2 regions of the Tessaracoccus lacteus genome follow, and region 2 is predicted to be linked to the other one. Evidence: predicted binding sites of a transcription regulator. Region 2 holds the regulator's gene; the other holds the start of a gene.
The links. Region 2 encodes HrcA, which represses chaperone genes, less so after heat shock. Its sites were predicted from a motif close to TTGGCACTCGNNNNNNNCGAGTGCCAA; they were not measured.
Positions count from the first base shown of each region.

Region 1: groL (chaperonin GroEL) is a predicted target of HrcA. The motif match lies at 2,493-2,519, and genes of this name have one in related genera.

Region 1 is NZ_CP123967.1:2,509,045-2,513,370, reverse strand. It holds gene manA (mannose-6-phosphate isomerase, class I) at 1-921, opposite strand, end outside; gene QH948_RS11715 (DUF3263 domain-containing protein) at 1,252-1,527, shown strand; gene QH948_RS11710 (hypothetical protein) at 1,953-2,408, opposite strand; gene groL (chaperonin GroEL) at 2,674-4,302, shown strand.
Region 2 is NZ_CP123967.1:1,261,635-1,265,960, forward strand. It holds gene araA (L-arabinose isomerase) at 1-1,249, shown strand, start outside; gene QH948_RS05675 (MBL fold metallo-hydrolase) at 1,315-2,085, opposite strand; gene hrcA (heat-inducible transcriptional repressor HrcA) at 2,157-3,158, shown strand; gene dnaJ (molecular chaperone DnaJ) at 3,179-4,326, shown strand, end outside.

The sequences.
Region 1 (4,326 bases), 1.2 Mb from region 2:
GCCCTCCGCCAGGAGGACGTTCGGGCGGCGGGGCTCGAAGTCCACTACCTGCAGCAGCCCGTCGACGTCGATGTGCTTGGCCGTCAGGCCGCCGCGCATCACGTTGTCCGAGTTAGCCATCACCTCGATGGCGGTGCCGCGGAGGTAGGCGTGCATCACGCCCGCCTCGAGGGCAACGGCCTCTCCGGGTTGCAGGGAGAAGCGGTTCAGCAGCAGTGCAGCCAGGATCCCCGGCTCGCCGGGGAAGTGCTCGTCGAGCTCGACGGCCGTACGGGCGAACATGCCGAGCCGGCCGGGAGAGTCGAGGTGGTTGACGGCGGCGGCGAGCACCACGTCGACGAGGTGTCGTCGGTCCTCCATCGACAGCACGTCGAGGAAGACCTCCTGGAGCGCGGGGGCGTCGCGGCGGTCGCGGAGCGGGCCGATGACCGACGTCAGCTCCTCGTCGACGCCCAGCGCCTCGAACAGGCCGGCGGTCTCCTGAGGGGCGCGGAACCCGAGGAGGCCCTCGAAGGGCGTCAGAGCGACGATGGCCTCCGGCTTGGGCCAGTCGTCCTTGTACGAGCGGCGGGGGTCGCTCGGGTGCAGACCCTGCAGAGACTCCTTCGCGTAGCCGACGACCGCCTGCTCCCTCGAGGGGTGCGCCTGCAGGCTGAGCGGAGACGAGGCCGACAGCAGCTTGACCATGAAGGGCAGCCTGCCCCCGAAGGAGGTGCGCGTCGCCTCGCCGAGGCACTCGGGGGTTTCCATCAGGAGTTCGGAGAGCGGGCTTCCGTCGTCGAGCGTGGCCGGCCCGTTCGGATGCGTGCCCAGCCAGTACTCAGCCCAGGGGAGTCCGTCCTGGTCCACCCCCAGGATTCCGGGGATGGCGTCCTCGCTGCCCCAGGCGAAGCGCTGCACGAATCCGTTCAGTCTGCGCATGGAATCTGTTTGTCCTCGTCGTTGATGGTCAGTTCTTCTCAGCGCTATGAGACTAGCGCGACCAGAACACGTCCGCCCGGGCGAGCGGTGGAGAGGGGCACGAAAGTGCCGCGGTCGCAGCCCAGAGCCACCGCCCGCCCGCTGCTTCGTCGCCCGCCGTGCGGCCGCTGCCCGCTGCCTGACTCCCTATCGCCCGGCTTCCCGTGCAGAAGAGTGGCCTGGCCCCCAGCAAGCGCGTACAGCCCGAGTGCTGGGGCCAGGTCACAGTTGTGCGCGGGCTTGGGGCCGGGGTGAATGACATGGGTGTGGTTTGCGCCTAGAATGGCGGCCATGTCCGAGGCCCTCTCCTTCGCCGGCGCAGCCGATCTGGCCGAGCGTGACGCCGCCATCCTCGATTTCGAGGACAGCTGGTTCACGTCGTCGGTGCCGAAGGAGCAGGCGATCATGGAGCACTTCTCCATGACGGCGGCCAGGTACTACCAGCACCTGAACACGCTGATCGACACCCCTGAGGCGCTGGCCTACAAACCGCTCCTGGTGAAGCGCCTGCGCCGGATGCGCGTCCAGCGCCAGTCTGCGCGGTCAGCCCGCCGGCTGCAGGGCTGAGTCGGCCCCTTCGCTCCGCTCAGGGCGTTTCGACAAGCTCAACGATCCGGTTCCTTGAGCTTGTCCTGTCGGGTTCCTTGAGCTTGTCCTGTCCGGTTCCTCGAGCTTGTCCTGTCCGGTTCCTCGAGCTCGTCCTGTCCGGTTCCTTGAGCTTGTCGAAAGGCGCCGAGGAAGCGCGCCAGCGCTGACGAGGGGAACCGCTGCCACCACCGCCCCGGACGCCACCCTTACGTGCAGACGCCACCCTTCCGTGCAGACGCCACCCGTCTCGACACATGCCACCGCCATGGCGGTGGCAGGTGCGAAGAAGGGTGGCGTCCGTCGTTACGGGTGGCGTCCGTCGTTACGGGTGGCGGCCGTCGTTACGGGTGGCGGCCGTCGTTACGGGTGGCGTCGGTCGGTAAGGGTGGCGTCCGGGGCACGGTTCAACGGCCCTGGCGCAGCAGCGCCGCGATGCCTTCCCGGAGCGGGCGCCGCGCACGTTCCCGGTAGCCGCCGTCGGCCAGGCCGGCCTGCACCTCGAAGAAGTTGGCCGCCGCCCGGTCTCCGGTCCGGAGCAGCGACCAGCCCACCTGCACGAAGTAGAACAGCAGGAACGGCAGCCCCAGGCAGTAGGCCCACTGCCAGGCGTGCTGCTCCTCGTGCGCGAGCACCGTCGGGGTCCGGCTCTCCGCCTTCTCCAGGCTGTCGCGGAACACGAGCACCACGGAGCCGACGGTCATGGCGCCGGCGTCGGTGACGGGCAGCCGGACGTGATCGAACACCACCAGATGGCCCAGCCTGCGCAGCCTGCCTCGTCCCGCGACCGCCAGGGTCAGCCCGAGCGGCGTCGACAGGTTCACCAGATTGGCGGCGTCGCGCAGCCATCTCGACAGATCCATGGGTACCTCCTGCGGCCGACTGGCAGCGAGGCTAGTGCCCGACGGTGTCGGCCAGCCCCGACGCGCCTCGACGGGCCGGAGGTCTTTGCACTCTCTTGGGTCGAGTGCTAATAATGGATCTAGCACTCGGCGAGGTCGAGTGCTACCGAATCGCAGGTGAGGCAACTTGCCGTCCGTCGCGGGCACCGACCGGTTCGCACAACAAGACACTGAAGCAAATCCCGGGGTGCTCGCACCCCATCGACGGGAGGACTCCCGAACCACCATGGCAAAGCTGATTGAGTTCAACGAAGACGCGCGCCGCGGCCTTGAGCGCGGCATGAACACCCTGGCCGACGCGGTCAAGGTGACGCTGGGCCCCAAGGGCCGCAACGTCGTCCTGGAGAAGAAGTGGGGCGCCCCCACGATCACCAACGATGGCGTGTCCATCGCCAAGGAGATCGAGCTCGAGGATCCCTACGAGCGCATCGGTGCCGAGCTCGTCAAGGAGGTCGCCAAGAAGACTGACGACGTCGCTGGCGACGGCACCACCACCGCCACCGTGCTGGCACAGGCGATGGTCCGCGAGGGCCTGCGCAACGTGTCCGCCGGTGCCAACCCGATGGGCCTGAAGAAGGGCATCGAGACGGCCGTCGAGGCGATCGTCGGAAAGATCGCCGAGATGGCGATCGACGTCGAGACCAAGGAGCAGATCGCCGCCACCGCGTCGATCTCCGCCGCTGACTCCACCGTTGGCGAGATCATCGCCGAGGCGATGGACAAGGTCGGCAAGGAAGGCGTCATCACCGTCGAGGAGTCGAACACCTTCGGCCTGGAGCTCGAGCTCACCGAGGGCATGCGCTTCGACAAGGGCTACATCTCCCCGTACTTCGTCACCGACACGGAGCGCATGGAGGCCACCCTCGATGACCCGTACATCCTGATCGCCAACTCCAAGGTCGGCTCGCTGAAGGACCTGCTGCCCGTCCTGGAGAAGGTCATGCAGTCCGGCAAGCCGCTGCTGGTCATCGCCGAGGACGTCGAGGGCGAGGCCCTTGCCGGCCTGATCGTCAACAAGATCCGCGGCACCTTCAAGTCGATCGCCGTCAAGGCGCCCGGCTTCGGCGACCGCCGCAAGGCCATGCTGACCGACATCGCCATCCTCACCGGTGGCCAGGTCATCTCCGAGGAGGTCGGCCTGTCGCTCGACGCCGTCACCCTCGACCTGCTCGGCCGCGCCCGCTCCGTGCTCGTCACCAAGGACGAGTGCACCATCATCGAGGGCGCCGGTGACTCGGCTCAGATCGAGGGTCGCGTGACCCAGATCCGCCGCGAGATCGAGAACTCGGACTCCGACTACGACCGCGAGAAGCTGCAGGAGCGCCTGGCCAAGCTGGCCGGCGGTGTTGCCGTCATCAAGGTCGGCGCGGCCACCGAGGTCGAGCTCAAGGAGCGCAAGCACCGCATCGAGGACGCCGTCCGTAACGCCAAGGCTGCGGTCGAGGAGGGCATCATCCCCGGTGGCGGCGTCGCGCTGCTGCAGGCATCCAAGGCCGCCTCGGTCGAGGGCCTGACCGGTGACGAGGCCGTCGGCGCGCAGATCGTGTTCGCCTCCGCCTCCGCGCCGCTCAAGCAGATCGCGCACAACGCCGGCCTCGAGGGCGGCGTCGTGGCGGAGAAGGTCGCGAACCTTCCCGCGGGCGAGGGCCTCAACGCCGCCACCGGCGAGTACGTCAAGATGGTCGAGGCCGGCATCATCGATCCGGCCAAGGTCACCCGCTCGGCTCTGCAGAACGCCGCGTCGATCGCCGCGCTGTTCCTCACCACCGAGGCCGTCGTCGCGGACAAGCCCGAGAAGGCTGCCCCCGCCGGCGCCCCCGGCATGGACGAGATGGGCGGCATGGGCGGCTTCTGAGCCATCCAGCACCCGTTACCGGAG
Region 2 (4,326 bases):
GATGTGGATCCTGGGCCTCGACGCCCTGGCCAAGCCCATGCTGCACCTCCACACGCAGGCCAACGAGGCCCTGCCGTGGGACACCATCGACATGGACTTCATGAACCTGAACCAGGCCGCCCACGGCGACCGCGAGTTCGGCTACATCGTCAGCCGGCTGGGCAAGCAGCGCAAGATCGTCGTCGGGCACGCCAGCCACGCCGACGTGCAGCACAAGGTCGCCGTCTGGGCGCGCGCCGCCACCGGCTGGGCCGAGCTGCGCACCATGAAGCTCGCCCGCTTCGGCGACAACATGCGCAACGTCGCCGTCACCGAGGGCGACAAGACCGAGGCGGAGCACAAGCTCGGCGTCTCCATCAACACGTGGGGCGTCAACGAGGTCGTCGCCGCCGTCGAGGCCGTCTCCGACGCGGACGTCGATGCGCTGGTCGCCACCTATGAGGACCTCTACGACGTGGCCCCCGAGCTCCGCAAGGGCGGGGACCGTCACGAGTCGCTGCGCTACGGTGCGCGCCAGGAGATCGCGATGCGCGGCTTCCTCGAGTCGGTGGGAGCCAAGGGCTTCACCGATACCTTCGAGGACCTCGGCGGCCTGAGGCAGCTCCCCGGCCTGGCAGTGCAGCGCCTGATGGCCGACGGCTACGGCTTCGGCGCCGAGGGCGACTGGAAGACCGCTATCCTCGTGCGGCTGGCCAAGGTGATGGGCTACGGCCTGCCCGGCGGCGCCTCGCTGATGGAGGACTACACCTACGAGCTGACCCCCGGCAAGCAGAAGATCCTCGGCGCACACATGCTCGAGGTCTGCCCGTCGCTGACCACCTCGAAGCCGACGCTGGAGATCCATCCGCTCGGCATCGGCGACCGCGAGGACCCGGTTCGCCTGGTCTTCAACACGGACCCGGGCGAGGCCATCGTCGTGGCCATGTCCGACCTGCGCGACCGCTTCCGCCTGACCGCCAACGTGGTCGACGTCGTCGAGCCCGACCAGCCGCTGCCGAACCTGCCGGTCGCGCGCGCCGTCTGGGAGCCCCGCCCGAACCTGTCGACGTCCGCCGAGTGCTGGATCACCGCCGGCGCCGCGCACCACACCGTGATGTCGACCGCCGCGGGCCTCGAGCACTTCGAGGACTTCTCCGACATGGCCGACATCGAACTGGCGCTGATCGACGAGAACACCACCACCCGTGGGTTCGCCGCCGAGCTGCGCTACACCGCCGCGGTGCGCAAGTTCACCGACGGCCTGCGCTGACCTGACACCAGAGGGCGGCGCCTCCCATGGGGGGAGGCGCCGCCCTCTCCTCGTGTCCGGAGGTGTCAGAGGCCGAAGATCGGCAGCTGCTTCCTCGGCGTGATGCCCTTGGCGGCCAGCTCCGCGTAGGCCTTCGGCAGTGCGACGGCGAGCGTCTCGGCAGAGAACGGCCACTCGGTCGCGGCCGCCGCGTCCTCCAGCGCGGTGCCCTGCTGGATCAGCATCTCCGTCTGCCCGTAGAGCATCGAGATCTCGGCGCGGGCGATGAACGCGAAGTCACGGTCGACCACGTCGCCGTGGCCTGGGACGAACCGCGTGGTCGCGTTGGTGGCGCCCAGCACTCCGTCGAGGAACGTCGGCCAGTTGCTGAGGTTGCTGGTCTCGTCCACCTGGATGTCCGCGCCCTCCTCGAGCAGGTCCCCGGCGATCACCACGTTTTCGCCAGGAACGAACACCACGACGTCGCTGCGGGTGTGGGCCTCGCCGAAGTGGAGCGCCTCGACCCGCTGGTTGCCCAGGTCCAGCGAGACGGCCATCGAGAAGGTGCGGGTCACCGGCACCGCCGTCAGGTTCTCGTGGGCCAGCGACTCGACCTCTCCCATGCCCTTCAGGCCGCCGTAGTGGTCCTCGTGTGCGTGCGTGAGGATCACGTGCGTCACGGGCACACCCGCTCGCTCCTCGGCTGAGGCGAGCAGCTCCGCCCCTTGCGCGGGCGTGTTCCCGGCGTCGACGAGCAGGGCGGCGTCCTCGCCGATCACCAGCGTCGAGTTCACCCGGTGGGGCTCGAGGCGGGTCACGAGTACGCGGTTCGTCACGGGGGCCCAAGTCATCGACATGGGTCACATCATAATTCGGCGCTACACTGGCACTCGGCATCCGAGAGTGCCAGGAATCCACGGGAGGTGACATGCTGGACGACCGCAAACTCGAGGTCCTCAAGGCCATCGTTACCGACTACGTGGCCAGCCGCGAGCCCGTCGGCTCCAAGGCCCTTGTCGAGCGCCACCAGCTCGACGTGTCCGCCGCCACCGTGCGCAACGATATGGCCGCGCTGGAGGAGGAGGGCTACATCATGCAGCCCCACACCAGCGCCGGACGCATCCCCACGGACAAGGGCTACCGGCTGTTCGTCGACAAGCTGTCGAAGGTCAAGCCGCTGTCGACCGCGGAGCGCACGGCCATCACGACCTTCCTCGGCGGGACGGCCGACGTCGACGACCTCGTCAGCCGCACGGTCAGGCTGCTCGCCCAGCTGACCCGCCAGGTCGCCATCGTGCAGTACCCCATCGCGCAGCGCGACGTCATCCGGCACCTCGACCTCGTGACGCTGAGCCCCGAGCGGCTCCTGGTCATCGTCGTGCAGTCCAACGGGCGCGTCGACCAGACGACCCTCGAGGCCCCGGTGCTCGACGAGCCGCGCCTGCAGGCGCTGCGGGGCCGGATCGCCTCGGCGATCATCGGTCAGACGGCGGCCGACGCCGCCAGCGTGCTCGCCGGGTTCCTGGAGACCATCGCCCCGGAGGACCGGGCGCTGGCCGGCCCGGTCGTGGCCGCGGTCCTCGAGGCCATCGCGACGCAGCCCGCCTCGCAGGTTCTCGTCGCGGGCGTCCCGAACCTCGCTGGCACCGCGTTCGAGGCCAACATGCGGCCGCTGCTGGAGGCGCTCGAGGAGCAGGTCGTGCTGCTCCGGCTCCTGGGCGAGGCCGCGGGCGACGACGTCACCGTGCGCATCGGCCAGGAGAACCGGGCGCAGGGCTTCCACGCGACCAGCCTGGTGGCCGCTGGCTACGGCGCCCAGTACGGCGCCTCGCTGGGGGTCGTCGGACCCACCCGCATGGACTATCCCTCCACCATCGCCGCGGTCCGCGCCGTGGCACGCTACGTGAGCCGAATCCTCACCGAAGGCTGACGTCCCAACCGAGAAGAGACATGACCAAGGACTACTACGACATCCTCGGCGTCGAGCGCGACGCAACCCCTGAGGCCATCAAGAAGGCGTACCGTCGCCGCGCCATGAGGGTGCACCCCGACGTCGCGCCCGACGACGCCGACGCGGCCGAGAAGTTCAAGGAGCTCAGCGAGGCCTACGAGGTGCTGAGCGACTCGAACAAGCGCGCCGTGTTCGACCGCGGCGGAGACCCGATGTCCGGCGCCGGTTCCGCGGGCTTCAGCGGCTTCGGCGGCGGATTCTCCGGGGGCTTCGATTTCACCAACCTCGTCGACGCGATGTTCGGCCAGGCCGGCGGCCGCGGCCCGCGCTCGCGCGTGCGCCAGGGCCAGGACGCGCTGGTGCGCGTCACCCTGCAGCTGCACGAGGCCGTCTTCGGGGTGACCAAGCCCGTCAAGGTCGCCACCGCTGTCGTGTGCCCGAAGTGCTCCGGCAAGGGCGGCGAGCCCGGCTCCGAGCCCGTCACGTGCTCGACGTGTGACGGCGCCGGCGAGGTCACCGCGATCCAGCGCAGCTTCCTCGGCGACATCCGCACCACGCAGGCCTGCCCGACGTGCCGCGGCTACGGGACGATCATCCCGCAGCCCTGCTCGGAGTGCTCCGGCGAGGGCCGCGTCCGCACCACCCGGACGCTGCAGGTCAAGATCCCCGCGGGCGTCAGCACCGGCATCCGCATCCACCTGGAGGCGCAGGGCGAGGTCGGCCCCGGCGGCGGCCCCGCCGGCGACCTCTACGTCGAGCTGTCCGTCGCCGACCACGAGACGTTCCGCCGCGACGGCGACAACCTCGAGATGGTCGTGAAGCTGCCCATGACGGCCGCGGCGCTCGGCACCACCGTCGACGTCACGACGCTCGAGGCCGAGTGGGAGGGCTCCGACCCGGCCGACCGCAGCGTCGCCGTCGACATCCCGGCCGGCACGCAGTCCGGCACCCGCATCGCGCTGAAGGACCGCGGCGTGCCGAAGCTGCGCGGCGGCGGCCGCGGCGAGCTCGGCGTCACCGTGCTCGTGCAGACCCCGACGAAGCTGGACGATCACCAGCGGGACCTGCTGCGCCAGCTCGCCGAGTCGCGCCGCGAGGACCACCCGGAGGCGGAGACCGCGAAGCACGGCAAGGGCGTGCTCGGCAA